Regions from separate parts of the Streptomyces sp. PL-29 genome, predicted to be linked through region 3. Evidence: riboswitches for the same ligand, from Rfam matches in the RefSeq annotation. Region 3 holds a riboswitch; each other region holds the start of a gene.
The links. A riboswitch is a leader RNA that binds a small molecule or an ion and turns the genes downstream of it on or off. The one in region 3 is predicted to bind cobalamin.
Positions count from the first base shown of each region.

Region 1: another riboswitch for cobalamin. It lies ahead of metE (5-methyltetrahydropteroyltriglutamate--homocysteine S-methyltransferase); the one in region 3 lies ahead of cobN (cobaltochelatase subunit CobN).
Region 2: another riboswitch for cobalamin. It lies ahead of R4Z63_RS21975 (ribonucleoside-diphosphate reductase subunit alpha); the one in region 3 lies ahead of cobN (cobaltochelatase subunit CobN).

Region 1 is NZ_CP136996.1:889,394-899,519, reverse strand. Features, by position in the region: gene R4Z63_RS04020 (SchA/CurD-like domain-containing protein) at 1-877, opposite strand, end outside; gene R4Z63_RS04015 (FAD-dependent oxidoreductase) at 1,026-2,681, shown strand; cobalamin riboswitch at 2,830-3,054, shown strand; gene metE (5-methyltetrahydropteroyltriglutamate--homocysteine S-methyltransferase) at 3,232-5,565, shown strand; partial or broken gene R4Z63_RS04005 (TetR/AcrR family transcriptional regulator) at 5,714-6,295, opposite strand; gene R4Z63_RS04000 (galactose-binding domain-containing protein) at 6,415-8,478, opposite strand; gene R4Z63_RS03995 (hypothetical protein) at 8,738-9,022, shown strand; gene R4Z63_RS03990 (serine hydrolase domain-containing protein) at 9,055-10,126, opposite strand, start outside.
Region 2 is NZ_CP136996.1:4,729,788-4,739,913, reverse strand. Features, by position in the region: gene R4Z63_RS22010 (carbohydrate ABC transporter permease) at 1-627, opposite strand, end outside; gene R4Z63_RS22005 (extracellular solute-binding protein) at 755-2,035, opposite strand; gene R4Z63_RS22000 (GntR family transcriptional regulator) at 2,325-3,089, shown strand; gene R4Z63_RS21995 (carbon starvation CstA family protein) at 3,217-5,442, shown strand; gene R4Z63_RS21990 (CstA-like transporter-associated (seleno)protein) at 5,439-5,636, shown strand; partial or broken gene R4Z63_RS21985 (Uma2 family endonuclease) at 5,684-6,270, opposite strand; gene R4Z63_RS21980 (GNAT family N-acetyltransferase) at 6,348-6,845, shown strand; cobalamin riboswitch at 6,897-7,018, shown strand; gene R4Z63_RS21975 (ribonucleoside-diphosphate reductase subunit alpha) at 7,154-9,541, shown strand; gene R4Z63_RS21970 (ribonucleotide-diphosphate reductase subunit beta) at 9,541-10,126, shown strand, end outside.
Region 3 is NZ_CP136996.1:5,698,880-5,709,005, reverse strand. Features, by position in the region: gene R4Z63_RS26200 (trypsin-like serine peptidase) at 18-977, shown strand; gene cbiE (precorrin-6y C5,15-methyltransferase (decarboxylating) subunit CbiE) at 1,124-2,401, shown strand; gene cobM (precorrin-4 C(11)-methyltransferase) at 2,398-3,147, shown strand; gene R4Z63_RS26185 (cobalt-precorrin-6A reductase) at 3,137-3,895, shown strand; gene R4Z63_RS26180 (precorrin-2 C(20)-methyltransferase) at 3,971-5,470, opposite strand; gene R4Z63_RS26175 (precorrin-8X methylmutase) at 5,467-6,114, opposite strand; gene R4Z63_RS26170 (ferredoxin-like domain-containing protein) at 6,119-7,402, opposite strand; cobalamin riboswitch at 7,738-7,865, shown strand; gene cobN (cobaltochelatase subunit CobN) at 7,906-10,126, shown strand, end outside.

The DNA.
Region 1 (10,126 bases), 4.8 Mb from region 3:
TGCCGCACCCCTTCTTGGCGGGATGGAACAGCGCGTGCCGTGCGAGGTCCGGGCTCTCGCCGCCGCCCGCCGCCACGTGGTGCACCGCGGGGAGCGCCGCACGGGTGAAGAAGGTCCGGGCCGAACCGGGGTCGCTGAGATCCCGGTCCTGCTCCAGGTAGGGATTGATGGCCTCCTCCAACGCCCTGACCTGGGGCTGCAGGGCCACGTGGCGCAGCGCCGCGAGCAGGTCGCCCTCGACCTCGACGGCCCGCACGACGCGGTTGCCGTGCATGAAGAGCGAGGTGCGCCGCAGCCGGGTGTGCTCGTCGACCTGCGCCTGTGGGGATGCGTACCCGGCGAGCAGCTCCGCCACGACGGCCTCGCTGCCCGGCTTGACCGTGAAGGTCAGGGCGTGGCGCACCACACCGTCGCCGCGCCTCGGGGAGACCCGGAGACGGCCTCCGGAGCGGTCCGGGCCGTCCACGGAAGCCGGGGCGAAGCCGTGGCCGGCGGACGCGCCGGGGGAGAAGGCTACGCCGGACGGACCGGGGTCCCGGCCGGTCTCCCGCAGCACGCTGAACCTCAGCGAGCGGGTGTCCCGCACGCAGCCGTGCAACGGCTGGACCGAGGCGACGTGCTCCTCGCTGTTGACCCAGGCCAAGAACCGCGGTGCGCTCTCCCATTCACTGGTGATCAGCCACTGTGACGGATTCTCGATCGACTGGCACAGCTCGTCCCGGATGTGCCCGGGAACGCAGGAGACCTGCTTGTGGAGGTTCTCGTAGACCTCCAGGAACTGGTTCTGCGCGCCGTCGTACAGATCCAGCAGCAGCACGACCCGAAGTCGCGAGTCGTCGAAGGCGGACTGGGATATCCGTTCCGACAAGGCTGTCATCGTTCACACTCCTTCGAGACCACACGGTCGCCACGGGACGGCGCCACCCGAACCGATCGTGGTCCGGTGGCCCCGTCGGCGCGAGAGGAGAGAACCAAGCGGGTGAACGAGCGAGCGAACCCCCTTCGTAGAGGGCATGGAAGAGCACATGAAGGAAAACGTCGACCACCGCGTCCCGGTCCTCATCGTGGGCGGCTCGCTGGTGGGCCTGTGCACCTCGCTGTTCCTCGGCCGTCATGGGATCACGCACATGCTGGTCGAGAAGCATGCGGGAACCTCGCTCCACCCGCGTGGACGCGGTATCAACGTCCGCACGATGGAGCTGTTCCGGGTCGCCGGGGTCGAGGACCGGATCCGCGGGGCCGCCTCGGTGCTGGCCGACAACCACGGCATCCTGCAGGGCGGCTCGCTCACTGGTGACGACCAGGAGTGGCTGTTCGAACAGATCGACCCGGGTGGCGCACTGGCGCGGTTCAGCCCGTCGACCTGGTGCCTGTGCAGCCAGAACGACATCGAGCCGGTCCTGATGTCGGTGACGCCGGGGCTCGGAGCGGACCTGCGGTTCTCCACCGAGCTGCTCTCCTTCGAACAGGACGGGAGCGGGGTCACCGCGATCGTCAAGAACCGCGAGACGGGCGAGGAGAGCACGGTGCGCGCCGACTACCTCGTCGCCGCCGACGGGCCCCGCAGCCCCGTGCGCGAACAGCTCCGCATCGGCCGGAGCGGCTCCGGCGACCTGTTCCACAACGTCAGCATCACCTTCCGGTCCCGGATGCTCGCGGACGTGGTCGGCGACCGGCGTTTCATCGTCTGCTATCTGACCAGGCCCGACGCCGACGGGGCGTTGCTGCCCGTCGACAACCGCGAGCGGTGGGTCTTCCACGCCCCCTGGCATCCCGACCGGGGCGAGACGCTGGAGGACTTCACCGACGAGCGCTGCGTCGAGCACATCCGGCGTGCCGTCGGCGCGCCCGACCTGGACGTCGAGATCACCGGGAAGGCGCCCTGGCACGCCGCCGAGCGCGTCGCCCAGCGGTACGCGGCCGGCCGGGTCTTCCTCGCCGGCGACTCCGCCCACGAGATGTCGCCCACCGGTGCCTTCGGCTCCAACACGGGCATCCAGGACGCGCACAACCTCGCCTGGAAGCTCTCCGCGGTGCTGGACGGAGCCGCGGGCCCCGGGCTGCTGGAGACGTACGAGGCCGAGCGGCTCCCGGTGGCGCGGGCGACGAGCGAGCGGGCCTCGGCCCGCTCGGCCGAGCACAGCCACCCGGGCTACGAACCGGACCCCGAGTCCGTCCCCGAGGCGCCCGCGCGCGGCGGCCGGCAGAACGGGGTCCTGTCCGTGGCCATGGGATACCGCTACCCCCACGGCGCGGTGGTGGGAGCCGACCCGGACCTGCCGGTCGTGCCGGACCGCATGCGGCTGTGCGGGGACCCGGGCTCGCGCGCCCCGCACCTGTGGTTGCGCGACCGGGTGGCGGGGACGCGCAGGTCCACCGTCGACCTCTACGAGCGGTCCTTCGTCCTGCTCAGCTCCGAGGGCACCCCGTGGAGCGGCGCGGCCGAATCGGTCGCCAAGCGGATGAGCGTCCGGCTCGACGCCTACGGGATCGGCACCGGCCCGGAGGCCGACCTGGTTGCGGAGGACGGCGCCGACTGGGCCGAGGCGCACGGCGCCACCCCGGCCGGGGCGGTCCTGGTGCGCCCGGACGGCTTCGTGGCCTGGCGCTCGGTGGAGGCGGTGGCGGACCCGGAATCCGTCCTCCACAAGGTCCTCACCACCGTGCTGGACCGCCGCTGACCTCCGGCCCGCGCCCGCGGACGCAGCAGGGCGCCGCCCCACGGAAGTCCGCGGGGCGGCGCCCGTCGAGTACGGCGACGGCCCACGCGGCGTCTCATCCGGGCATCCGAATACTGGACAACTCTGCCCGCCGCCGGGCAACGGCATCTAGTCTGGCCGGGCAGCTGGTTCGCCCCGTCCGCCAGACGGGATGCGTCGTAAGAGGGAACCCGGTGGGAATCCGGGACTGCCCCGCAGCGGTGAGCGGGAACGACCGCCGTCATACGCACTGGGACCGCGACAGGTTCTGGGAAGCGACGGCCAGTAGGTGCCCGCCGGGAGACCGGCAGGCGCGCCCGCGAGTCCGAAGACCTGCCCGTTGCCCGCGCGCGACCCGTCGTGCGCGGAGATCCCGGTGACCTCGTGGGCGGGTCGGCGACACATCAGGCGGGCGACCGCGGGCGCATACGCACGCGCACCGCAAACCGGTCGAGGTCCCTCCTGTCCGTCATCCCTTCGCGCTCCCGACCCGCACCGGGTCCACAGGAGACAGCTCGCGAAGGAGAGTTCCGTGACCAGCAAGACCCCCGCCCCCGCCGTCCGGACCGGTGCCGCCACCGTGTACGGCTACCCGCGCCAGGGCCGGAACCGGGAACTGAAGAAGGCAGTCGAGGGCTACTGGAGCGGCCGGGTCGGTGCCGAAGCCCTCCGGGGCGCGGCCCGAGAACTGCGCCGAACCAACTGGCAGCAGCTGACCGACGCCGGTATCACCGAGGTGCCCACCGGCGACTTCTCGTACTACGACCATGTGCTGGACGCCAGTCTCATGGTCGGCGCCGTTCCCGCACGCCACCGCGCCGCCGTCGAAGCGGACGCCCTGGACGGCTACTTCGCCATGGCGCGCGGCACCCAGGACGTGGCGCCGCTGGAGATGACCAAGTGGTTCGACACCAACTACCACTACCTGGTGCCGGAACTGGGCCCGGACACCGTCTTCACCGCCGACTCCTCCCGGCAGGTGGCCGAGTTCGAGGAGGCACGCGCACTCGGCCACACCGCCCGCCCGGTGCTGGTCGGGCCCGTGACCTACCTGCTGCTGGCCAAGCCCGCCCCCGGTGTGGCGGCCGGTTTCGACCCCCTCGCCCTGCTCGACCGTCTGCTCCCCGTGTACGCACGCGTCCTCGCGGACCTGCGTGCGGCCGGTGCCGAGTGGGTCCAGTTGGACGAGCCCGCCCTCGTGCAGGACCGCACCCCCGCCGAACTGAGCGCCGCCGCCCGCGCCTACCGCGTGCTCGGCGCCGCGGCCGACCGGCCCAGGCTGCTCGTGGCCTCGTACTTCGACCGGCTCGGTGCGGCCCTGGAAGTGCTGGCCAAGGCCCCGGTGGACGGGCTCGGGCTGGACTTCACCGGCGCGGCCGCCGCCAACCTCGACGACCTCGCCGCCGTCGGCGGCCTGCCCGGCAAGCGCCTGGTCGCGGGTGTCGTCAACGGCCGCAACGTCTGGATCAACGACTTCGAGAAGTCCCTCGGCACGCTCGGCACCCTCCTCGGCCTCGCCGGCAGCGTCGACGTGGCCGCTTCCTGCTCGCTGCTCCACGTCCCGCTGGACGCCTCCGCCGAACGGGACATCGACCCGCAGGTCAGGCGCTGGCTCGCCTTCGCCCGGCAGAAGACCGCCGAGATCGCCACGCTCGCCCGCGGACTCGCCCGCGGCACGGACGCCATCGCGGCCGAACTCGCCGCGAACCGGGCCGACCTGGCCTCCCGGACTCACTCGTCCGTCACCCGGGACCCCGCCGTCCGCGCCCGCACCGCGGACGTCACCGAAGCCGACGGCCGCCGCTCCCAGCCCTACGAGGAGCGGGCCGCCGCCCAGCGCGCCCGCCTCGGGCTGCCGCTGCTGCCCACGACCACCATCGGATCGTTCCCTCAGACCGCCGAACTGCGCAACGCCCGCGCCGATCTGCGGGCCGGCCGCATCGACACCGCCGGCTACGAGGAGCGCATCAGGGCGGAGATCCGGGAGGTCCTGGACTTCCAGGAGAAGGCGGGCATCGACGTGCTGGTGCACGGAGAGCCCGAACGGGGGGACATGGTCCAGTACTTCGCCGAGCAGCTGACCGGCTACCTCGCCCCGCGACACGGCTGGGTTCAGTCCTACGGCACCCGCTACGTCCGCCCGCCCGTCCTGGCGGGGGACGTCTCCCGCCCCGACCCGATGACCGTCCGCTGGACGGCGTACGCGCAGTCGCAGACGGCGAAGCCGGTCAAGGGCATGCTCACCGGGCCCGTCACCATGCTCGCCTGGTCCTTCGTCCGTGACGACCAGCCGCTCGCGGACACCGCCCGGCAGGTTGCGCTGGCCCTGCGCGACGAGGTCAACGACCTGGAGGCCGCCGGGACCTCCGTGATCCAGGTGGACGAGCCCGCGCTGCGGGAGACGCTGCCGCTGCGCGGCGCCGACCGCGCGGCCTACCTCGCCTGGGCCACCGAGTCCTTCCGGCTCACCACGGCGGGCGTCCGGCCGGACACCCAGATCCACACGCACATGTGCTACGCCGAGTTCGGCGACATCCTCGGGGCCATCGGGGACCTCGACGCCGACGTCATCAGCCTGGAGGCCGCCCGGTCCCACATGCAGGTCGCCGGTGAGCTGTCCGGCGCCGGCTACCCGCGCGAGGTCGGTCCGGGCGTCTGGGACATCCACTCGCCGCGGATCCCGTCCACCGACGAGGCCTCGGCGCTGCTGCGCGAGGGTCTCGGCGCCATCCCGGCCGAACGGCTGTGGGTCAATCCCGACTGCGGTCTCAAGACCCGGGCCTGGGCCGAGACCCGGGCCTCCCTGGAGAACCTGGTCGAGGCGGCCCGCAGGGTCCGCGGCGAGGTGACCGCAGCCGGCTCCTGACGGGTCGGGCGGGCCGCCCGGCCCGTCAGGCGGAGAGAGGGGGAACGGCGTACTCCGCGTGCGGCCGGTCCCCGCCTCCGTCCCGGTCCCCGCCTCCGTCCCGGTCCCCGCCTCCGTCCCGGTCTGCCCGCCCGGCGGCGGTCCCGGTGAGCCCCGCGACATGGTCGGTGATCATGTCGAGGATGGCCGCCGAGACCGCGGCGTCGCCGAGGACGAGGTGGTTGAGGGTCAGACCGTCCGTCATGGCGGCCAGGTACCGGGCCAGCACGTGCACCGGCACGCGGAGCTCGAAGGGCATCAGGTGGCGGAGCTGCTCGATGAGCTCGGTGTAGGTGTCGGAGTACAGCTCGTACTGGCGCCGTGCCAGGTGCTCGAACCCGGGTCGGCGCAGGGCGTACTGCGTGAGCTCGTAGGTGAGCATGTGCTCGCCCGGGTTGGCGGCCACGTGGTCCCAGTACGCCTGGAAGCCGGCCCGGATGGTCTCGCGCAGGGTGGCCCGCGGCCGGATGGCCTCCCGCGCCACCGTGATGCCGTGCTCGGTGATCGCGACGATGACCGATTCCAGCAGGGCCTGCTTGGAGTCGAAGCAGTAGTGGAAGACGCTCAGGGACACACCGGCCTCGGCGCAGATCGACCGCGTCGTCGCCCTGGCGACGCCGTCGCGGGCCATCACGCGGATCGCCGCCTCGGTCAGCTGGCGGCGTCGCTCGGCCGACGGCATCCGTGCCATGGGCGTCGTTCCCTTCGTTCCGTGCGGTGCGGTGCGGTGCCGTGCGGTCGGGCAAAGGCGTCCGGGGCCGGCCGGATCGGCGGATCCGGCCGGCCCCGGACGCGGGGCGTGAGCACGAGTCAGCTGCTGTAGACCCCGACCTCGTAGAGCGAGTACCCCCACTGCGTGCCGCGCTGCACCCCGTGGACGCGAACGTAGCGGGCCGTGGTGCCGGTGAACAGGGCCGTGTCCAGACCGCCGTCACCGGTGGTGGTGGACCATGCCGACTGCCAGGTGGTGCCGTCGTTCGACAGCTCGATGCGGTAGGCCCGCCCGTGCGCCCGCTCCCAGTCGAGGGTGACGCGCTTGACCAGGTGGGCCGATCCGAGATCGATCTTGATCCACTGGTCGTCGCTCCAGTTGCTCGCCCAGCGGGTGCTCGTGTTCCCGTCCACGGCCCGCGAGGGGGCGTAGCTCGTGAACGGGTTCCACTCCGACGAGCTGGCCGTGGCGGACGCGCCCGCGGCGAGGTTCACTCCGGCCTTGTGCTTCTCGGACGAACCCCACGTGGTGAGGTAGGACTCGGCGCCGCGGAAGAGGTCGTCGACCACGTCCTGGCCGCCGACGATCCGGAGGTCCTCGATCCAGTCCGGCACCAGGCCGTAGTGCGAGGCACCGTCGGTGTTGAGGTCCCAGGTGCGCTGTCCGGTGGTCTGCCGGTCGATGACGGAGCCGCCGTCGACGCTGCGGAACGGGTAGCGGACCGGGTTCGGGGTGTCGGCCCCGCGCGGCCCGGGCCAGCCGCCGACGCCGTTCATGTCGGTGCCGTAGCCGTAGCCGACGCCGTACTTGTCGCGCAGGGCGTTCTTGGCCTTGGCCTCGGCACTGAAGCCCTCGGCCCCGCCCATGTACTGGGCGACGAACCCGCCGAGCTTGTAGAGCCGCTCGGTCCAGTTGTCGTCCATCCAGCTGTGCGAGGAGATGACGCCCGGGTAGGACTCCGACTCCAGGATGTCGAAGGCCCGGCCGGCGGCCTTGACGCTCATGTGGTCGATTTCGAGCATCATCTTGCGTTTCATCATCCCGCGCACCGCGTACTCGCCGAGCTCGGTCAGACCGCGCGTGTTGCACTGCGCGTCCGCCGCGTACGAGGGCACGGAGACGCCCGCGGGGAGCTCCTGCTGCGCCGCGGGAGCGGCCGCGAGCCCGATGGGGTTGTCGTGCTGCGGGCCGGTGCACTTCTCCGTCTTCCAGAAGGTGCCCGTCGACAGGAACTGGCCGACGTTGATCGCGGTGCCGAGGGCGCCCTGGTCGAACCGGACCCCGCACAGGGCGTTGTCGAACTTGTGGCAGAGGAACATGCTCCGCACGCCCAGCCGGTGCAGCTCGTCGAGGCCCCGGTCGATGTCCTCCTTGCTGCACTGCGCGAAGTCCAGGATCTGCTTGCAGCCGAACGGCTCGGAGGTCTCGACGCCGAGGACGACGGCCAGCTTGCCCTGCTTGACGACCTCACGGGCCTGGGCGGAGTCGGTGACGATCCGGAACCAGCCCTTCCCGGGGCCGCCGTACATCGTGTCGATGTAGGACTGCATGTCGTACGTCTTCTGCGCTTCGAGCCGGATGGCGGTCATCTCGTCGCAGCCGCGGTCCTTGAAGAAGTAGACCGAGCAGATCACGCCGTTGGTGACGAGGTCGTTGACGAGCACGCGCTGGCCGCCGCGCCAGGCGCGTTCGACCCACGCGTAGTAGTTCTGCTGGTGGGTGAGCGAGTCGTGGGCGGGCCAGTCCTTGAAGGTCGGCCAGCCGTTCGGGTCGTGCTTGCCGTCGCCACCCTTGGTGATGAAGTCGAAGATCGCCAGGGTGCCGTCGGGGTAGTGCTCGGGGCAGTCCTTGAGCGCGTCGGCCACGCCCCTCTCGGAGAAGGGCTTTCCGCAGATGAGGCGTCCGCCGAAGCCCTCGTTGGACATCAGGTGGTCGTGGGCGTCGACGAATCCGCGGACCCGTCCCTGGGAATCGGTGCCCTTGAAGGGTTCACCGGTGACGTTGATCTCGGAGTCGGGTGCGGGCCGTGCCACCGGATTCCACCAGCCGGGGTCTGCGGCGGAGCTGGGCACGGGGCCGAGCACCATCGCCACCACGGCGAGGAGCAATGACAGGACCGCGATCGGGCTGCGCCTGGGGTGCTTGTCTCGGGAAATGGTCATCACTCACGTCTTCGGTCAGCGGATGGCGCGGTGGAGGAGATGCCGGACCCGTTCGGGGACGCGACGGCCGCGGAAGGCCTTGAAATTGTCATGAACCCGCAAACGGTGGGTCGAGAATCGCCACTGTCGTCGACGGAGTCAAGAGTCCGGGACAGGTGACCTGATGATTCGTCAGGCGCACGCTCGCGTGACCGGGCGGGGACGGGCCCGTCCGGCGTGGCCGGACGACGTGAGCCACGGGACCGCCTACCGTCGGGGTATGAGTGGGATGGCCGTGGTGTACGAGGTGGAGGATCCGGCGGCGGCGCACGCCGGAGGGGCCGGGGGCGCGGGCGGAGAGGCGGCGGTCGTGCGCGTCCACGCGGCGCCCGCCGCGCCCGGGATGCCCGGTGTCCCCGGACCGCGGACCTACTGCGGCAGGGACACCTTCGCGATGCGGGCCGCTCCGCGGACGCCCGCGGAGCGGCCCGGCCCGACCTGGTACGAGGACGGGTACGCGGACCGGGTCTGCCCCGCCTGCGACGAGGCGGTGGGCACCGGCTGAGCCGCCGGGGCGGTGCCGGGCCGGGCGGAGCGTCAGCGCGTGTTGCGCTCGGGCAGGTCCACCTCGGCCGGGGCGACGCCGAAGCCGCGCGCGCCCTTCTTCTCGGCCTGCATGCCGCAGAACGCGGCTTCGAGGGTGCCGCCGAGCGCCGTGTTGGCCGCACCCCTGTTGGAGGTGTTGGCCATCGCCGAGAGGCTGCGCCGGCCGTCGCGGGTGGAGAAGGCGTACGTGTAGAAGCCCTGCACCGTGCCCGTGTGGCCGTAGACCGAGGTGCCGCAGGAGAGGTCGTAGCGGCGCAGACCCAGCCCGTAGAACCGGGTGTTCGTGGCGTCCGTCGGGGTCGCGGTGACCATGGCGTCCAGCAGCGGCGGGGCCAGCAGCCGGCCGCCGAGCAGTGCGGACGTGAAGGTGTTCAGGTCCGCCGGGCTGGAGATCACCGCTCCGGCGGACTGGGCCCACGACACCGTCTGCTCGGTGGAGTCGACCAGCGGAGCCCCGGCCTCGTCGGGGTGGAGGTAGCCGCGGGCGTGCAACCCCCTGATCCTGGTGTCGGGGTGTACGTAGGAGGTGTCGCGCAGGCCCAGGGGCTTGAAAATGCGCCGTTCGTACTCCTTGCCCACCTGGTTGCCCGTGGTCTTCTCGATCAGCATCCCGACCACGACGAAGTTGGTGTTCGAGTAGGCGTACGCCACGCCGGGCTCGGTCGTCCTGGGCTCGCGCAGCGAGAGGTCCAGCAGCTCCTGGTAGCTGAACACCCGGTTGCGCACGGCCTCGAAGCCGGGGACGGTGTGCTCGAACATGGCGTCGGTGTAGTCCGCGAGGCCGCTGCGGTGGGTCAGCAGGTGGCGCACGGTGATCCGCCCGTCGGGCAGCAGGCCGGGCAGGTATCGGTTGACCGGGGCGTCCAGTTCGATCTTCTTCTCGCCGACCAGCTGGAGCAGAACCACCGAGGAGAAGGTCTTGCTGACGCTACCGATCCGGAAGCGGGCCCGCGGGTCCATGGCGGCGCCCGAGCTCCTGTCGCGAACGCCGACGGTCCGGGTGCGGACTCCGTCGGGGCCGCTGAACCGGGCCATGGCGCCGGGCGCGCCGGCGGCGGTCGTG
Region 2 (10,126 bases), 970 kb from region 3:
CAGGATCGTGACGATCACCATGGTGGAGAGGCCGGTCTCCATCCAGTTGTGCTGCTCGTAGCCGGAGAAGCCGGCGGAGCGCATGACCCAGTTCATGACGCCGAACTGCTCGTCGAACAGCCACCGGAAGACCTGCACCGAGGCGACGATCGGCATGGCCCAGGCCATCACCAGCGCCATCGAGAGCAGCAGGCGCATCTTCTTGCCCAGCTTGTTCAGCAGGATGCCGATGAGGCTGCCCAGCACCATGATCAGCGCGACGTTGGCCAGGGTGAAGGCGAAGCTGCGGACGACGACGGTCCAGAAGGCGGAGTCACCGAGGAGTTCGGTGTAGTTGTCGAGCCCCGCGAAGGGGTACTTCCGCTGGATGAACTCGACCTTGTTGATGTCCTGGAGGGACAGGATCACGTTCTTGATCAGCGGGTACAGCAGGAGCGTCGCGAGGGCGAGCACCGCGGGCGCGACCAGCAGGTAGGGCAGCCACCCCGAGGGGAGCGGCTTCCTGGTTCCGCGGGACGGCACAGGGCCGGCGCCGGTTACTGGGGCCGGCGCCTGGGGCCGTCCGGCGGACTTCGGTGGTGCGTCCTGTGGAGCGCTGGTCACCGCTCCCTGGGAGTGCACGGTCATGACTTGGCTTCCTCGCGGTTGACTGTGGAGTCAAATGCGCGACCGGGGGCGCGGCGGGTGTCCGGGCACCTGCCGCACCCCCCGGTGCGTTCACACTGCTGGGTCGTGCGGGTACTGCGGGGCCGGACTACTGGTTGATGCGCTTCGCGATCTCCGCGTCCGCCTCGGCGCCGGCCTTGGCCGCGTCCTCACCCTTCAGGACCTTGGTCATGAACTCCTTGATGGGGTTCGGCTCGGTCTCGACGTTCGCCCAGCCCGCGGTGACCGGGGTGATCTTGCCGTTCACGCCGGCCTTGCCCATGGCCTCGGCGAAGGAACCGGCGGCGGGGGTGAAGTTGGCCGCGGCCTGGTTCGGCAGCAGTGCGCCCTTGGTCTCGGCGGCGTACTTGGTCATCTGGTCCTTGCCGGCGGCGAGGGCCAGCCACTCCTTGGCGAGCTCCTTGTTCTTGGAGCGCTCGGCCACCGCGAGGTTCGAGCCGCCGAGGAAGACGGTGCTGGTCTTGTCGGCGGTCTTGCCCGGGATCGGGAAGTAGCCGAAGTCGGCTTCCTTGCCCGCCTCCTTCAGGGCCTTCTCGGCACCGCCGGCCTCCCAGCCGAGGCCGATCCAGGAAGCGACGCCGCCCTTGGGGACGATGTCCGTGGACTGCTGCGGGTTGGCCTCGTCCTTGTCCTTAGGAGCGGTGGAGTAGGACTGGAGCTTCTTGTAGAACTCCATCGCGGCGCCGGCCTGCGGGGTGCCCAGACCGCCCTTCCACTTGTCGCCGTCCTTCACGGCGAGGTCGCCGCCCTCGTCCCAGATGAGACCCGCGAGGACGTACCAGCTCTGGCCGGGGAGGTAGATGGGCTGGGTGCCCGGGTCGGCCGCCTTCAGCTTCTCCAGGCCGGCGATCCACTCGTCGCGGGTGGTGGGCGGGGTGACGCCGGCCTTGGCGAAGGCCTTCTTGTCGTAGACGACCACGCGGTTGGCGGCGTACCAGGGGGCGGAGTAGAGCTTGCCGTCCACCTCGGCCGAGGCGAGCATGCTCTTCTGCCAGGCGTCGGCGCCGAGCGCCGCCTTGTCCTTCGTCAGGTCGGCGAGGCCGCCGGTGACCGCGTAGCCGGCGGTCTGGGTGTTGCCGAGCTCAAGAACGTCCGGAGGGTTGTTCTCGGAGAGGGCCGTGGTGACCTTCTCCTGGATGCCGGTCCACTTCTGCTCCTCGACCTTGACCGTGACACCGGGGTGCTTGGCCGAGAACTCCTTGTTGACCTCGTCGATCCAGGCCTTCGGCGCGGAGCCGTCCATGACCCAGACGGTGATCTCCTTGGGACCCGCGTCGGCCTTGGCCTTGTCGTCGTCCCCGTTGCCGCACGCCGCGAGGCCGATCACCATGCCCGCGACTCCAACCGCCGCGATGAGCTTGCGCTTCACGCCACCCTCCTCAGGGATGCCTGCCTGCACTTCCCTTGCCCGCCGCGGTGACATACGCGAAGTACTGCCGTGGGGCTGGGATCTGATCCATATTGGTGTAGACCAGTAGCTGGAGCTTGGCCTAGACCTTTAGGGGTGTCAAGGGTCTAATGAGCAGGTGCCCGGTCCGTTATCGGACCGACACCTGGGGGGAGAGAAGGCCTGTCCCCCCTTACGTGTCACGATGTGACCGCACATATCGGAGGAGCCGGTGACGGCAGCGAAACTGGAGTCGGGAAGGCGGGCGGCGATGGCCACCGAAGGGGCACTCACGGAGCCGGACGGCGGGGCAGCCACGCGCACGGCCCGGGTACCCAAGTACTACCGACTCAAGCGGCACTTGCTCGACATGACCGAAACCATGCCGCCCGGGACGCCGGTACCGCCGGAGCGCACGCTCGCGGCCGAGTTCGACACGTCCCGGACCACCGTCCGGCAGGCCCTCCAGGAACTGGTCGTAGAGGGACGCCTGGAGCGGATCCAAGGCAAAGGCACGTTCGTCGCCAAGCCGAAGGTCTCCCAGGCCCTGCAACTGACCTCCTACACCGAGGACATGCGGGCCCAAGGCCTGGAGCCGACCTCTCAGCTCCTGGACATCGGCTACGTGACCGCGGACGACACCCTCGCCGGACTGCTCAAGATCAACACTGGTGGGCGGGTGCTGCGCATCGAGCGGCTGCGCCTGGCCAGTGGCGAGCCGATGGCCATCGAGACCACCCACCTCTCGGCCAAGCGCTTCCCCGCGCTGCGCCGCTCGCTGGCCAAGTACACCTCCCTCTACACCGCCCTGGCAGAGGTGTACGACGTCCACCTGGCAGAGGCCGAGGAGACGATCGAGACCTCGCTGGCCACTCCGCGCGAGGCCGGCCTGCTCGGCACCGATGTCGGGCTGCCGATGCTGATGCTCTCCCGGCACTCCCTGGACGCCAACGGCGAACCGGTGGAGTGGGTGCGGTCGGTGTACCGCGGCGACCGCTACAAGTTCGTCGCCAGGCTCAAGCGCCCCGCCGTCTGACGCCCGTGGCCCCGCCCCGCGTACCGGAATCGTGCGATCGGAATGCGGACGGGGTCTTACGTTCACCCGGTGATCCCCCGTAGATTCCGCCTGCTTACGCAGATGATCGACGAGGGGACGAGAGATCATGCCTGGATCGGAAGCAACAGGGGCACAACGGGGCACGGCGAGTCCGGGAGCACCCGCGGGCTCGCCCTCCTCCCCCAAGGCCATCGCCGCCTGGGTGGCCGTGGCCCTCGTCGGCGCCATCGGCTGGGGCGTGCTGGCGCTCTCGCGCGGCGAGGAGGTCTCCGCGGCCTGGCTGCTGGCCGCCGCGCTGGGCTCGTACGCCATCGCCTACCGCTTCTACGCCCGCTTCATCGCGCACCGCGTACTGAAGGTCGACGCGACCCGGGCCACCCCGGCCGAACGCCTCGACAACGGTGTCGACTTCCACCCCACCGACCGACGGGTGCTCTTCGGCCACCACTTCGCCGCCGTCGCCGGCGCCGGCCCGCTCGTCGGTCCCGTGCTCGCCGCGCAGATGGGCTACCTGCCCGGGACCATCTGGATCGTCGCCGGCGTGATCTTCGCCGGTGCCGTCCAGGACATGGTGACGCTGTTCTTCTCGACCCGCCGCAACGGCCGTTCGCTCGGCCAGATGGCGCGGGACGAGATCGGCCCCGTGGGCGGGGCCGCCGCCCTCGTCGCGGTGTTCGCCATCATGATCATCCTGCTGGCGGTGCTGGCCCTGGTCATCGTCAACGCCCTGGCGCACTCGCCCTGGGGCGTCTTCTCCATCGGCATGACCATCCCGATCGCCGTCTTCATGGGCTTCTACCTGCGTGTCCTGCGGCCGGGCCGGGTCACCGAGGTGTCCCTCATCGGCGTGGCCCTGCTGCTGCTCGCCATCGTCGCGGGCGGCTGGGTCGCCGAGTCCTCCTTCGCCGGGACCTTCACCCTGGAGAAGGAGACGCTCGTCATCTGGATGGTGGTGTACGGCTTCCTGGCCTCGGTGCTGCCGGTGTGGATGCTGCTCGCGCCCCGCGACTACCTCTCCACCTTTATGAAGGTCGGCACCATCGCACTCCTCGCGATCGGCGTGGTCATCGCGATGCCGACGCTGAAGATGCCCTCGATCACCGACTTCGCGGCCCGCGGCGACGGCCCGGTCTTCGCCGGGTCGATGTTCCCGTTCGTCTTCATCACCATCGCGTGCGGTGCCCTCTCGGGCTTCCACGCCCTGGTCTCCTCGGGCACCACGCCGAAGATGATCCAGAAGGAGACCCAGGTCCGCATGATCGGCTACGGCGCCATGCTGACCGAGTCGTTCGTCGCGGTCATGGCGATCATCACGGCCTGCATCATCGAGCCGGGCCTGTTCTTCGCGGTCAACTCCCCCGGCGGAATCATCGGCACCACCGTCGAGTCGGCCTCGCAGGCGGTGACGGACTTCGGATTCGCCATCTCGCCCGAAGCGCTCACCCAGGCCGCCAAGGACGTCGAGGAAGCCAGCCTGCTGTCGCGGACGGGCGGCGCACCGACCTTCGCACTCGGAATGTCGGAGATCTTCTCCTCCGTCTTCGGCGGCGCCGGGATGAAGGCCTTTTGGTACCACTTCGCGATCATGTTCGAGGCCCTCTTCATCCTGACGACGCTCGACGCGGGCACCCGCGTGGGCCGGTTCATGCTCCAGGACACCCTCGGCAACGTCCACAAGTCCTTCAGGGACGTCAGCTGGAAGCCCGGAGTGTGGTTCGCGAGCGCGATCGTGGTCGGCGCGTGGGGCTACTTCCTCTGGGTCGGCATCAAGGACCCGCTGGGCGGCATCAACCAGCTCTTCCCCCTCTTCGGCATCGCCAACCAGCTGCTCGCCGCGGTCGCGCTGGCCGTCTGCACCACGCTGCTGGTCAAGTCCGGGCGGTTGAAGTGGGCCTGGGTGACGGGCGTACCGCTGGTCTGGGACGCCACGGTGACCCTCACCGCCAGCTACCAGAAGGTGTTCTCCGAGGACGTGAAGGTCGGCTTCTTCGCCCAGCGCGACAAGTACCAGGCGGGCATCGACGCCGACAAGGTGCTGGCCCCGGCGAAGAACATGGACGACATGCACACGATCGTCACCAACGCCACGGTCGACGGCGTGCTGTGCGCACTCTTCGCGGCCCTGATCGTCGTGGTCCTCGCGGACGCGCTCCGGACCTGCGTCAGGGCCGTCCGCGACCCGGGATCGGTGACGCTCTCCGAGGTCCCGTGGACCGAGTCGAAGATCGTCGCCCCGGCCGGCCTGATCGCCACCGCCGAGGAGCGGGCCCAGCTCGCCGCCGCGGCGGACCGCGACGCGGGCGGCGGGCAGGTCAAGGAGCCGGTGGCGTGAGCGGCGTACGCGGCGTGCTGGCCAGGGCGCGGTTCTACGTACGGGAGTTCTCCGGGGAGGCCGCCTACGACCGGTACGTGGCCCACGCCCGCTCCCACGACCCGGACGCGGAGGTCCTCACCCGCCGCGCCTTCGAACGCGCCCGCACGGACGCCCGGGAGGCGGACCCCCGCGAGGGCTTCCGCTGCTGCTGACACAGGTGGAGGGCTCCGTCGCGTCCGGCGGGGCCTTCCGGCGTTCCTCAGCGCACCCAGTCCTTGAGGACCTCGGTCCGGAGGGTGACGTTGACCGGATCGGGGAGCTCAACGTCGTTCCCGAACTCCACCGTACGGGTGTTCGCATACCTGCGGCCGTCCGGTTCACTGAACACGGTCACGTCGCACGCCTCCCGGTCGATGAGCAGGTATACGGGGATGCCCGTCTGGGCGTAGGCGAGGGGCTTCTCGACGCGATCACGCCGGTCCGTGTCGGTGTCGTACGAGGTGACCTCTACGACCATCAGGACCGGAGCGGGGTCGGCCCACTCACCCTGGCCGACAAACGCGTCATCGACCGCGAGAGCGGCATCGGGACGGGCGCGACCCGGGCGGTAGTCCCCCACAGCCAACCCCCGCTCCACGTGAAGCCACAGCTCGGGCCGGTGCTGCATGCAGATGCGTGCGAGCCACAGAACGATGCGGTCGTGATCTCCGTCCGGCACTGCCTTGCTCCTGATGACCCCGTCGATGAACTCCAGCCGCAGACCTTCGACCTCTCTGGCGGCTATGCGCGCGCGACAGCCTCGAAGTCCTCGGTCAGCATGTGGGGCCTGTCGGTCATCACGGGCATGCCTCGCTCACCTTCCTCGACGGTGCTGCCTCCGACGATAGCGCCGCCCGCCGGAGGCGTCCTGCACACTCGACCGCATGGACATGGTGATCAGAACGGCGGTGCCCGCCGACTACGAGACGCTGGGCGAGATCACGGCGCAGGCCTACCTCGCCGACGGGCACCTGGACTTCAACGAGGACGACCCGTACCTGCACGTGCTGCGCGACGTGGCCGGGCGGGCCGCCCGGGCCGAGGTGCTCGTCGCCGAGCACGACGGGCGGGTGCTCGGCGGGGTGACCTTCGCCGCACCCGGCAGCCCGCTCGCCGATATCGCCGGCCCCGACGAGGCCGAGTTCCGGATGCTCGCGGTGGCCCACGCGGCCCGCGGCCGGGGCGTCGGCGAGGCCCTGGTGCGGGCTTGCGTCGAGCGGGCGCGGGCGATCGAGGGCGTCACGGGCCTCGTGCTCTCCACCCAGCACAGCATGGCCGGGGCGCACCGGATCTACGTACGACTGGGCTTCGAGCGCACTCCGGAGCGGGACTGGGCGCCCATCGAGGGCCTGAAACTCCTTACGTACCGACTCAAGCTGTAGCCACGCCGACACTACATGTTGGGGGTGCCACACAAGGGCGCCCCCACATGTATGCTCATGCCTGCTGTCGCCGCAGGGGAATCCGGTGGGAATCCGGAACTGTCCCGCAACGGTATGAAGTGTCCGACATCCGGACGCCAAGTCCGATGACCTGCCGTCAGCGCGCCCGGATCGACCGACCCGGGTGCCGACACGTCCGGGCCTCGCGGTTGGGCCGGTGGACGCCATGCGGTGTGCCCTCCTGCCACGCCCGCATGCGCCCGCGCCCGCCCGCCGACGACCGGGCCGAGCGAGGGAGAGCTCCCGCCGTGACCATCGCGCCTTCCGCACCGCGCGCCGAGTCCGTTTCTGGCGACAACACCGAGGGCCCGGGGGCCACGCTGCTGCGTACCCTCACCGAACTTACGGCGGACCTTCCCGACACCGACCCCGGCCGCGTCGCGGCCGCAGCGCTCCGCGGCCGCAGCTCCGCCGCCGACGAGGCCGAACTGCGCGCCCTGGCAACCGAGTCCGCGGCCGGCCTCATCTCCGAGGACCCCGCCTACTCCAGGCTCGCCGCCCGCCTGCTGACGCTGGCCGTGCGCGAGGAGGCCGCGAGCCAGGGCTCCACCTCCTTCTCCGCCTCGGTCGAGGTCGGCCACCGCGAGGGCCTCATCGCCGACCGCACCGCCGAGTTCGTGCGCACGCACGCGAGCCGCCTCGACGCGCTGGTCGAGCACACGCTCGCCGAGGGCGCCGACGACCGCTTCGGCTTCTTCGGCCTGCGCACTCTGCACAGCCGCTACCTGCTGCGCCACCCGATCACCCGTCAGGTCATCGAGACCCCGCAGTACTTCATGCTGCGCGTGGCATGCGGTCTCGCCGCGGACGAGAGCGTCCAGGCCGTCGAGGAAGTGGCCTCGCTGTACCGGCTGATGAGCCGTCTCGACTACCTGCCCTCCTCCCCCACGCTCTTCAACTCCGGTACCCGGCACCCGCAGATGTCCTCCTGCTACCTGCTGGACTCCCCGCTGGACGAGCTCGACTCGATCTACGACCGCTACCACCAGGTCGCGCGCCTGTCGAAGCACGCGGGCGGCATCGGCCTGTCGTACTCCCGCATCCGCGCGCGCGGTTCGCTGATCCGCGGCACCAACGGCCACTCCAACGGCATCGTGCCGTTCCTGAAGACCCTCGACGCCTCCGTCGCCGCCGTGAACCAGGGCGGCCGCCGCAAGGGTGCCGCCGCGGTCTACCTGGAGACCTGGCACGCGGACATCGAGGAGTTCCTGGAGCTCCGCGACAACACCGGTGAGGACCAGCGCCGCACCCACAACCTCAACCTTGCGCACTGGGTTCCGGACGAGTTCATGCGCCGCGTGAACGCCGACGCCGAGTGGTCGCTGTTCTCCCCGGCCGACGTGCCCGAGCTGGTCGACCTGTGGGGCGACGAGTTCGACGCCGCCTACCGCAAGGCCGAGGCCGACGGCCTGGCCCGCAAGACCATGCCCGCCCGCGACCTGTACGGCCGGATGATGCGCACCCTCGCGCAGACCGGCCAGGGCTGGATGACCTTCAAGGACGCCTCCAACCGCACGGCGAACCAGACCGCCGAACCGGGCACGGTCGTGCACTCCTCGAACCTTTGCACCGAGATCATCGAGGTCACCAACGACGGCGAGACGGCCGTCTGCAACCTCGGCTCGGTCAACCTGGGCGCCTTCGTGCTCCCGGAGACGGGCGAGATCGACTGGGAGCGCCTGGACGAGACCGTCCGCACCGCGGTGACCTTCCTCGACCGCGTGGTGGACATCAACTTCTACCCGACCGAGCAGGCCGGCCGCTCCAACGCCCGCTGGCGCCCGGTGGGCCTGGGCGCGATGGGCCTCCAGGACGTCTTCTTCAAGCTGAAGCTGCCCTTCGACTCCCCCGAGGCGAAGGCCCTGTCGACCAAGCTCTCCGAGCGCATCATGCTGGCCGCGTACGAGGCCTCCAGTGACCTCGCCGAGCGCAGCGGCCCGCTGCCGGCCTGGGAGCAGACCCGCACCGCCCGCGGCGTCCTGCACCCGGACCACTACGACGTCGAGCTGAACTGGCCGGAGCGCTGGCACGCGCTGCGCGCCCGCGTCGCCACGACGGGCCTGCGCAACTCCCTGCTCCTGGCGATCGCCCCGACGGCCACGATCGCCTCGATCGCCGGCGTGTACGAGTGCATCGAGCCGCAGGTCTCCAACCTGTTCAAGCGCGAGACCCTGTCGGGCGAGTTCCTCCAGGTGAACGGCTACCTGGTGGAGGAACTGAAGAAGCTCGGCGTGTGGGACTCCCAGACCCGCGAGGCGCTGCGCGAATCCTCCGGCTCGGTCCAGGGCTTCAGCTGGATCCCGGCCGAGGTGCGCGAGCTGTACCGCACGGCGTGGGAGATCCCGCAGCGCGGCCTGATCGACATGGCGGCGGCCCGTACGCCGTTCCTGGACCAGTCGCAGTCGCTGAACCTGTTCCTGGAGACGCCCACCATCGGCAAGCTCAGCTCGATGTACGCGTACGCCTGGAAGCAGGGCCTGAAGACCACGTACTACCTGCGTTCGCGCCCGGCGACGAAGATCGCCCGCGCCGCGCAGGCCGCCACCGCCGCCCCGGTGGCCCTCCCGCAGGCCGTCGACGCCGACGCCCTGGCCTGCTCCCTTGAGAACCCCGAGTCCTGCGAGGCCTGCCAGTAATGAGCTCCACCGACCACAAGAACCTCCTGGACCCGGGCTTCGAGCTCACGCTGCGCCCGATGCGCTACCCGGACTTCTACGAGCGCTACCGGGACGCGATCAAGAACACCTGGACGGTGGAGGAGGTCGACCTCCACTCGGACGTGGCGGACCTCGCCAAGCTGACGCCCGCCGAGCAGCACATGATCGGCCGTCTGGTCGCGTTCTTCGCGACGGGCGACTCGATCGTCGCGAACAACCTCGTGCTGACGCTGTACAAGCACATCAACTCCCCGGAGGCGCGCCTGTACCTGTCGCGCCAGCTGTTCGAGGAGGCCGTGCACGTCCAGTTCTATCTGACGCTGCTCGACACCTACCTGCCCGACCCGGAGGACCGCGCGGCGGCCTTCGACGCGGTGGAGAACATCCCGTCCATCCGTGAGAAGGCGCAGTTCTGCTTCCGGTGGATGGACTCGGTCGAGAAGATCGACCGGCTGGAGACGCAGGCCGATCGCCGCCGCTTCCTGCTGAACCTGATCTGCTTCGCGGCGTGCATCGAGGGCCTGTTCTTCTACGGCGCCTTCGCGTACGTGTACTGGTTCCGCT
Region 3 (10,126 bases):
GGAGCGGGAGGGGCCACATGTCCAGCAGGGTCGAGGGGCGGCAGCCGGGGCGGGCCGCGGCGCGGAGCGGCGTGGCCGTCGGCCTCGTGTGCACCCTGGTCCTCGTGGGGGCCGGGTACGTCGCCTGGGAGCTGCGCGGCATCGCCGCCCACCGCGCCGACGGCGACCCGGCGCGGGGCGTCTACCAGCAGGACCCCGAGAAGGCCGACCGGACGGCTTCGGCCGTACTCGACGGGATCGCCCGTGAACCGACCGAACCGCCCGCGGACGGCGGGGCGTTCGCCGCGGCGGACGCGGTGGACTGGCGCTCCGGCGGCTGGGAGCCCTCCGATCCGTTGGAGGCCCGGCCCGCCCCGGCCGAACCGGCGGTCGGCGCCCTCTTCTCCCCCGGCAACGACGGCGACCCCGACCACCACTGCTCCGGCGTCGTGGTCCACTCGCCGCTCGGAGACCTCGTCGCCACGGCCGCCCACTGCGTGTACGGCGGCGGCTTCCGCACCAACCTCGCCTTCGCCCCCGGCTACCGGGACGGGATCGCACCGTACGGCGTGTGGGTGCCCACCCGCATCGACGTGGACCCGCGCTGGACGGCGGACGAGGACCCCGACGTCGACATCGCGTTCCTCCGGCTGCGCCGGCCCGGACACCCCGGCCAGCGGCTGGAGGACGTCACCGGCGCCACGACGATCGCCTTCGGAACCGAACTGCCCGCGCCCGCACGGCTCGTCGGCTACCCGAACGTCTCCGAGCAGCCCCTGGACTGCCGGACCACCGCCCGCCCGGCGGGCCCGACGCAGGTACGGCTGGACTGTGCGGACGTGCCCAACGGGACCAGCGGCGGTCCGGTGCTGACCGATGGGCACACCCTCGTCGGGGTGATCGGCGGCCTCGACGGCGGCGGCGACGACGAGACCTCCTACAGCATCCGCTTCGGCGACCGCGTACGCGCCCTCCACGAACGCGCCACCCGGCCCTGACCCGCTCCTTCCCGAAGGGACCGCGGCAAGCCCCGCCGGCGAACGCCGGCGGGGCACCTGCCGGGGCGGGCGCGAGTGGCGCAGCCGCAGGCCAGTAGGCTGCGGGTCCGCCCTCCTGCCCCTTCCCGCCCCCGAGGTACAGCGCCGTGAGCACCGCACCGCCCCCCATACCCGTGACGGTCGTCGGCCTCGGCGCCGACGGGTGGGCCGGGCTGACCGCCGCCGCGCGGTCGTCGCTGGCCCGCGCCGAGGTACTGATCGGCGGGCCGCGCCAGCTGGACCTGCTGCCCGCCGCCGAGTGCGCCGGGCAGCGGGTGGCGTGGCCGAGCCCGCTCCGGCCGGCCGTACCGCTGCTCATGGCCGAGCACGCCGGGCGCCGGATCGCGGTGCTGGCCAGCGGCGATCCCATGTTCTACGGAATCGGCCGCGCCCTCTCCGAGGAGCTCGGCCCGGACCGCCTGCTGGTCCACCCGCACCCCTCGTCCGTCTCCTACGCCTGCGCCCGCCTGGGATGGCCGCTGGAGGACACCGAGGTCGTCACCGTGGTGGGCCGTCCGGTGGACCGGCTCGCGGCCGCGCTGTACGACGGCCGCCGGGTGCTCGTGCTCAGCGCCGGTGCCGCGTCCCCGGGCGAGATCGCCGCCCTGCTGCGCGGGCGGGGCTTCGGCCCGAGCCGGATGCGCGTCCTGGAACAACTCGGCTCGGAACGCGAGCACGTGTACGGGGGCACCGCCGAGGGCTGGGACCACGCGCCGGGCGACCCGCTGAACGTGGTCGCCGTCGAATGCCTCCGCGATCCGGCCCACGGCGGGCCGCGCCTCGGCTCCACCCCCGGCCTGCCCGACACCGCGTACGAGCACGACGGACAGCTCACCAAGCGCCACGTGCGCGCCGCCACCCTGTGCGCGCTCGCCCCGGCCCCCGGCGAACTGCTGTGGGACATCGGCGGCGGCTCCGGCTCCATCGGCATCGAGTGGATGCGCACACACCCGTCGTGCCGTGCGGTGGCGGTGGAGCGCGTCCCGGAGCGGGCCGCGCGGATCACCCGCAACGCGGCGGCGCTCGGCGTCCCCGGCCTGCGCGTGGTCGTCGGCGCCGCTCCCGAGGCGCTGACCGGGCTGCCGGCCCCCGACGCGGTGTTCATCGGCGGCGGGCTGACCGCGCCGGGCCTGCTCGACGCGGTGTGGGCCGCGCTGGCTCCCGGCGGCCGGCTGGTGGTGAACACGGTCACCCTGGAGTCCGAGGCGGTCCTCGCCGAGCGCTACCGGCGCCACGGGGGCGACCTGGTGAAACTGGCCGTCGCGCACGCCGTGCCGGTGGGCGCTTTCACGGGCTGGCGGCAGGCGATGGCGGTCACCCAGTGGTCGGTGACCAAGCCGGCGACGGCAACCCAGACGGTAACGAAGGAGAAGGATCAGACATGACCGTGTACTTCATCGGTGCGGGCCCCGGCGCCGCCGACCTGATCACGGTGCGCGGTGCCCGGACCCTCGCCGCCGCCCCGGTCTGCCTGTACGCGGGCAGCCTCGTGCCGCGCGAGCTGCTCGCCGAGTGCCCGGCGGACGCCCGCCTCGTCGACACCTCGCAGCTGAACCTGGACGAGATCATCGCCGAGTGCGTACGGGCCCACGGGGCGGGCCAGGACGTGGCGCGGCTGCACTCCGGCGACCCGTCCATCTTCAGCGCGGTCGCCGAGCAGATGCGCCGGCTGGACGCGGCCGGCATCCCCTACGAGGTCGTCCCGGGCGTGCCGGCCTTCGCCGCCGCGGCCGCCGCCCTCAAGCGGGAGCTGACGGTGCCCACCGTCGGGCAGACCGTGATCCTCACCCGGATCGCCCAGCAGGCGACCCCCATGCCGCCCGGCGAGGACCTGGCCACCCTGGGCCGCAGCAGGGCGCTGCTCGTGCTGCATCTGGCCACCCGCTACGTGGACCGGGTGGTCGACGAGTTGCTGCCGCACTACGGGGCGGAGTGCCCGGTCGCGGTGGTGGCGATGGCGAGCCGCCCCGACGAGCTGGTCCTGCGCGGCACCCTGGCCGACATCGCGGGTCAGGTGAAGGAGGCGGGTCTGGTCCGCACCGCCGTCATCGTGGTGGGCCGTACGCTCGGCGCGGAGCAGTTCCGCGACAGCCACCTGTACTCCCCCGAGCGCGACCGGCATGTCTGCTGACACCGCCCCGGCGCACGTCCTGATCCTGGGCGGCACCACGGAGGCCCGCCACCTCGCGGAGGCGCTGGCGCGGGAGCCCTCCTACCGGGTGACGACCTCGCTGGCCGGGCGGGTCGCCTCGCCGGTGCTCCCGCCGGGCGGGACCCGGATCGGCGGCTTCGGCGGGCCCGGAGGTCTGGCGGCCTGGATCGGCGCGCACGGGGTCACCCATCTGGTCGACGCCACCCATCCCTTCGCGGAGCGCATGAGCTTCAACGCGGCCGCGGCGGCAGCCCTCTCGGGCGTCCCGCTGCTCGCGCTGCGCCGCCCCGGCTGGCAGCCCGGCCCCGGCGACACGTGGACGTTCGCCGACTCCCTGGCCGAAGCCGCCGGCCTACTGCCGGGCCTGGGCGGCCGGGTGTTCCTGACCACCGGCCGGATGGGCCTGCACACCTTCGCGGGCCTCGGCGGCCTGTGGTTCCTGGTGCGTTCGGTGGACCCACCGGCCGGGCCGGTCCCGCCGCGCCTGGAAGTCCTGCTGGCGCGTGGCCCGTTCACGCTGGACGACGAGCGGGAACTGCTGGCCCGGCACCGCATCGACGTCCTGGTGACGAAGGACAGCGGCGGCTCGGCCACCGCGCCGAAGCTGACGGCCGCCCGCGAGGCGGGCATTCCGGTCCTCGTCGTCCGCCGTCCGCCGGTCCCCGACGGCGTCGCGGAGGCGGACTCCGCCGCCGCGGCCCTCGGCTGGCTACGGCGGCGGGCGTGAGGACGGCGGGCCCGGGGTGCGGCAGGCACCCCGGGCCGGCGACGGCCGGGCTGGCACGTCACGGGTAACGGCGCGTCACGGGTAACGGCGCGGCGTCCACGTGATCCGCGACCCGTCGGGCCGCTCGGTGATCTGCGTCTGCGAGGAGCCGATCAGCAGGATCGTGCGCATGTCGACCTCGGACGGCTCCAGTTCGGCGAGCGTGACGACCCGCACCGACTGCTCGGGGCCGCCCACGTCACGGGCCACGACCACCGGGGTCAACGGCGAACGCAGTTCCAGCAGCAGCTCGCGGGCCTGGGCCACCTGCCAGGTCCGGCTCCGCGAGCCGGGGTTGTAGAGGGCGAGGACCAGGTCGGCCGCGGCGGCGGCGCGCAGCCGCTCCGCGATGACCTCCCACGGCTTGAGCCGGTCCGACAGCGAAATCGTCGCGTAGTCGTGGCCGAGCGGGGCGCCGGCCGCGGCAGCCGCCGCGTTGGCCGCGGTCACGCCCGGCAGGACCCGTACGGGCACGTCCTTGTACGCGGGCTGCCCGGCGACCTCCAGGACCGCCGTGGCCATGGCGAAGACGCCCGGATCACCGCCGGAGACCACGGCCACCCGCCTGCCGCGCCGGGCGAGGTCGAGGGCGAACTCGGCCCGCTCCGACTCCACCTTGTTGTCCGAGCCGTGCCGTGCCTGACCCGGCTTGACGGGCACCCGGTCCAGGTACGTGGTGTACCCGACCAGTACCTCGGCGTCCGCGAGGGCCCGCTGGGTCTGCGGGGTCAGCCACAGCGGGCCGGCCGGGCCGGTGCCGACGACGACGACCTCGCCGGGGCCGGACGGCACGCTGCCGGGGTTGCCGATGCGGCTGGGCACCACGGCGACGGCGAAGTACGGCACGCTGTCGGGGTCGGTGTCGGCGAGGACGCCGGTGCGCTCACCCTCCATCGTGGCGCGTTCGACGTAGCGGGCCTCGGCGAGCCGGCCGCTGGCCTCCATAGCGCCGCGTACGGCGGGGAAGGTCCGGCCGAGCTTCATCACGACTGCCGAGTCGGTGGCGGCGAGGCGGGCGGTCAGCTCCTCCTCCGGCAGCGTGCCGGGGAGGATGGTCAGGACCTCCTCACCCTCCACGAGCGGGGTGCCGAGCCGGGCGGCGGCGGCGCTGACGGAGGTGACACCGGGGACGACCTCGGTGGCGTACCGGTCGGCGAGCCGCTTGTGCATGTGCATGTACGAGCTGTAGAAGAGCGGGTCGCCCTCCGCGAGCACGGCCACGGTACGGCCGGCGTCCAGGTGGGCGGCCAGCCGGGCGGCGGCGGCCTCGTAGAACTCCTCCATCGCGCCCTGGTAGCCGCCGGGGTGGTCGGTGGTCTCGGTAGTGACCGGATAGACCAGCGGCTCCTCGATGTGGTTCTCGCGCAGGTGCTTGGCGGCGATCGCGCGTGCGATGGACCGGCCGTGGCGGGCGCTGTGGTAGGCGACGACGTCCGCCTCCCCGATCACCTCGACGGCCCGCAGGGTCATCAGGTTCGGGTCGCCGGGGCCGAGCCCGACCCCGTAGAGGCGGCCCGTCGGCTGTGCGTCGCTCATTCGGCCACGCTCGCGATGGCGTTGAGGGCGGCCGCGGCGATGGCGCTGCCGCCGCGGCGACCGCGCACGACGAGGTGGTCGAGACCGGTTGGGTGCGCGGCGAGGGCGTCCTTGGACTCGGCGGCGCCGATGAAGCCGACGGGCACCCCGATGACGGCGGCCGGGCGCGGGGCGCCCTCCTCGATCATCTCCAGCAGCCGGAACAGCGCGGTCGGCGCGTTCCCCACGGCGACCACGGAACCCTCCAACAGGCCGCGTTCGCGCCACACTTCGAGGGCGGCGGCGCTACGCGTGGTGCCCATCCTCCCGGCGAGCTCCGGGACCGCCGGGTCGGAGAGGGTGCAGATGACGTCGTTGTCGGCGGGCAGCCGCTTGCGGGTGACGCCACTGGCGACCATCTGGACGTCGCACAGGATCGGCGCACCCGCCTCCAGCGCGGCGCGGGCGCGCAGCACCACCTCGGGGGTGTACCCCAGGTCCTGCGGGAGGTCGGTCATCCCGCAGGCGTGAATCATGCGCACCGCGACCTGGGCGACCGAGGCGGGCAGCCCGGAGAGATCCGCCTCGGCGCGGATCGTGGCAAAGGACTGGCGGTAGATCGCGGCGCCGTCCTTCTCGTACTCAAACACGGTGTACTCGCTCATTTCTTCACTGCGTCTTCGGACTCTGGGGTGATGAGGTGGTCTCGCGTGCGGCCATCAGGGCGACCGCCAGGTCCGGCCGGTGCGGCAGGGTGCGCCCGTCCACGGAGAGCCGGTACCCGTCGGAGGTGGCGAGCGCGTCCACCCACTGCGTTCCGCGCGGGTGGCCGCACCGGCGTTCGCAGCCGGACCAGTGCACGGGCAGCGGCCCCCGCGCCCGCTCCACGAGGGCGTGCGCGTCGGCGCGTACGTCCGCGCGGGCCTTGGCGCAACCGGGGCGTCCGGTACAGGCGGTGACGGACTGCCAGGGACTTCCCGCGGACACGACCAGGCCGGCTTCTTCCAGCAGTGCGGGGCCGTCGACCGGGCCGCGAAGGGGGGCGCCCGGGAGCACGACGGTGCGCCAGGGGGTGACCCGCAGCCCGTCGCCGTGGCCGGCGACCTCGGCCAGGACCCGCCACTGGCCGGTGCTCATCCGGCCCAGCGGGGGCAGAACGCACAGGTCGCCGCGCGGGCCGGGCCCCCGGCCCCACGGCCGGGGCGGGGCGGCGTACGGCCAGTCCACCTCGGGGACGCGGGCCGCGTCGATGCCCGCGGCAGCCAGCCGGGCCGTGAACTCCCCTTCGTCCAGGGCGTGTCCGGCGGGCAGTTCGGCCACGCGCCAGGCCCGGGTGCCGGCCGCGTCCACGGCGTCGAGGAAGTACTCGGCGGCGAGCAGCGCGGCGCGCGGCGCGTCCTGCGCGGCGACGGACACGGCTCCGGCCGCTGCTCCGAGGCGTACCAGCGCCCGGTCGCCGGGTCGCCCGAGCACGGTGACGTCGGGGTCGAGAGCGGCCACGTCCCCGCGCCCGTCGTCGAGGGCGAACAGGAAGCGGCCGGACAGCGCGGTCACCCGGGTGTTCGCGCACAGCAGCCGGTCCAGCTCGCGCACCCGGGGCAGTACGTCCTGCGAAGTCGGGGTGGCCACGATGTTGCGCACCCGTTCGTGGCCGGGTGCGGGCAGCAGCCCCGCACCGTCCAGCAGCCGGGCGAGTCCGGCGCCGCAGCCGTCGGCGAGGCCGCGCAGTTGCACGTTGCCGCGGGAGGTGAGTTCCAGGTGCCCGTCGCCGAAGCGGTCGGCGGCCGAGGCGAGGAGCACGGCCTGCTGCGCGGTCAGCTCCCCGCCGGGGATCCGGACGCGCGCGAGGTGTCCGTCGTCCGCCGCGTGGAGCCGGAGCGCGCCGGGACAGGCGTCACCGCGGTCCCGTATGACCGGTTCGTCCCGCGACACGGCGGAGGGGGGCTGGGGCATGGCGGCGAGCATACCCACGTTTCCCCTCACCGGAACTGTGTCCGCCGCCACCCTCCGTCACCCGGCGCGCCCGTCCGGCCCCCGCCGGCGCGCGAGGCGCGCGGACCGGGAAAGCCGGAATCCCCGCGCTTCTCCCCTCCGGCGCGCCGGCGTTTGAGGCGCGGGGGCCCGGGGGCAGAGCCCCCGCAGCGGCGCCGCACCGGTACGCCGCGGCCGCCCCACCCGGCGGAGCCCACCGCACCCGACACGACCACCCTCGCCGCGGCCGGCGGTGCCACCGGCCACCCCCACTCCCGACCACCGCAAACGCCACCTAGGATGACCTTCCGGCGGCCCATACGGTCCGCCGTCGCCGAGGACGGCGACATGGGAGGAAGCCCGGTGCGAATCCGGCGCGGTCCCGCCACTGTGAACCCGGCAGCGCCACTGGGCCGGGTGAGTCAGGAACTCCCGCTGTCCTCACTGCCCGGGGCGCGGAAACCCCGAGGAAGGCCTGCCGCCGCATGATCCTGCTGCTGTCGACGTCCGACACCGATCTGCTCAGCGCTCGCGCGGCGAACACGGCGGACGCCCCCGTCCCGTTCCGGTTCGCCAACCCCTCCCGCCTCCCCCTCGACGACCTCCCCGGCCTCCTCGACGGGGCCGACCTGGTCGTCGTACGCCTCCTCGGCGGCCTCCGGGCCTGGCAGGACGGACTGGACCTGCTGCTGGCCCCGGGGCAGACCCGCCCGGTCGTGGTCCTGACCGGCGAACAGGCTCCGGACGCGCAGCTGATGGAGGCCTCCACGGTTCCGATCGGCATTGCGGCCGAGGCACACGCCTACCTCGCGCACGGCGGCCCGGCCAACCTCGAACAGCTGGCCCGGTTCCTCTCCGACACCGTCCTGCTCACCGGGCACGGCTTCGAGCCGCCCGCCGCCGCCCCCACCTGGGGCCCTCTGGAGCGCACCGCGAAGCGGACGGACGGCCCCGAGATCGCCGTGCTCTACTACCGCGCCCACCAGATGAGCGGCAACACCGGTTTCGTGCACGCGCTGTGCGAGGCCATCGAGGCGCACGGCGCCCGGCCGGTCCCCCTCTACGTCTCCTCCCTGCGCAGCCCCGAGCCGGAGCTCGTCGCGGCCCTGGGTTCCGCGGACGCGGTCGTCACGACCGTCCTCGCGGCGGGCGGCACCAAGCCCGCCACCGCCTCGGCGGGCGGCGACGACGAGTCGTGGGACGCGGGCGCGCTCGCCGGTCTCGGCGTGCCGATCCTCCAAGCCCTGTGCCTGACCGGCTCCCGTGCCGCCTGGGAGGACAACGACGAGGGTCTCTCCCCGCTGGACGCCGCGACGCAGGTCGCCGTGCCCGAGTTCGACGGCCGTCTGATCACCGTCCCGTTCTCCTTCAAGGAGCTCGACGAGGACGGCCTGCCCGCCTACGTGGCCGACCCCGAGCGCGCCGCCCGGGTCGCCGGCATCGCCGTGCGCCACGCGCGGCTGCGCCACATCGAGCGCCGCGACAAGAAGGTCGCCCTCGTCCTCTCCGCCTACCCGACCAAGCACTCCCGCATCGGCAACGCGGTCGGCCTGGACACCCCCGCCAGCGCGGTGGAGCTGCTGCGCACCCTCGTCGCCGAGGGCTACGACTTCGGCCCGGTCGACGAGATCCCCGGGCTGGTCTCGGGCGACGGCGACGAGCTGATCCGCGCGCTCATCGAGGCCGGCGGCCACGACCAGGACTGGCTCACCGAGGAGCAGCTGGCCCGCAACCCGGTCCGCATCCCGGCCGCCGACTACAAGCGCTGGTTCGCCGAGCTCCCGGAGGAGCTCCGCGAGAGCGTCGAGGAGCACTGGGGCGAGGCCCCGGGCAGCATGTTCGTGGACCGCTCGGCGAACCCCGAGGGCGACATCGTCCTGGCCGCCCTGCGGCGCGGGAACCTCCTCGTCCTCATCCAGCCGCCGCGCGGGTTCGGCGAGAACCCGATCGCGATCTACCACGACCCCGACCTGCCGCCCTCGCACCACTACCTCGCCGCGTACCGCTGGATCCAGGCGCGCGCCGAGGACGGCGGCTTCGGCGCCGACGCGATGATCCACCTGGGCAAACACGGCAACCTGGAGTGGCTGCCGGGCAAGAACGCCGGCCTGTCCGCCGCCTGTGCGCCGGACGCCGCGCTCGGCGACCTCCCGCTGATCTACCCGTTCCTGGTCAACGACCCGGGCGAGGGCACCCAGGCCAAGCGCCGCGTGCACGCCACCCTGGTCGACCACCTGGTGCCGCCGATGGCGCGCGCGGAGTCGTACGGCGACATCGCACGCCTGGAGCAGCACCTGGACGAGTACGCCCAGATCTCCGCGATGGACCCGGCGAAGCTGCCCGCCATCCGTGCGCAGATCTGGACGCTGATCCAGGCGGCGAAGCTCGACCACGACCTGGGTCTGGAGGAGCGCCCGGACGACGACGGCTTCGACGACTTCCTGCTGCACGTCGACGGCTGGCTGTGCGAGGTCAAGGACGCCCAGATCCGCGACGGCCTGCACGTCCTGGGCGGTGCCCCGACGGGCGAGGCCCGGGTCAACCTGGTCCTCGCCATCCTGCGGGCCCGGCAGATCTGGGGCGGCACCACGGCCCTCCCGGGCCTGCGCGAGGCGCTGGGCCTGGACGAGTCGAAGGCCACCCGTACGTCCGCGGACGACGTCGAGGCGCAGGCCCGCGCCCTGGTCCAGGCGATGGAGGACGCCG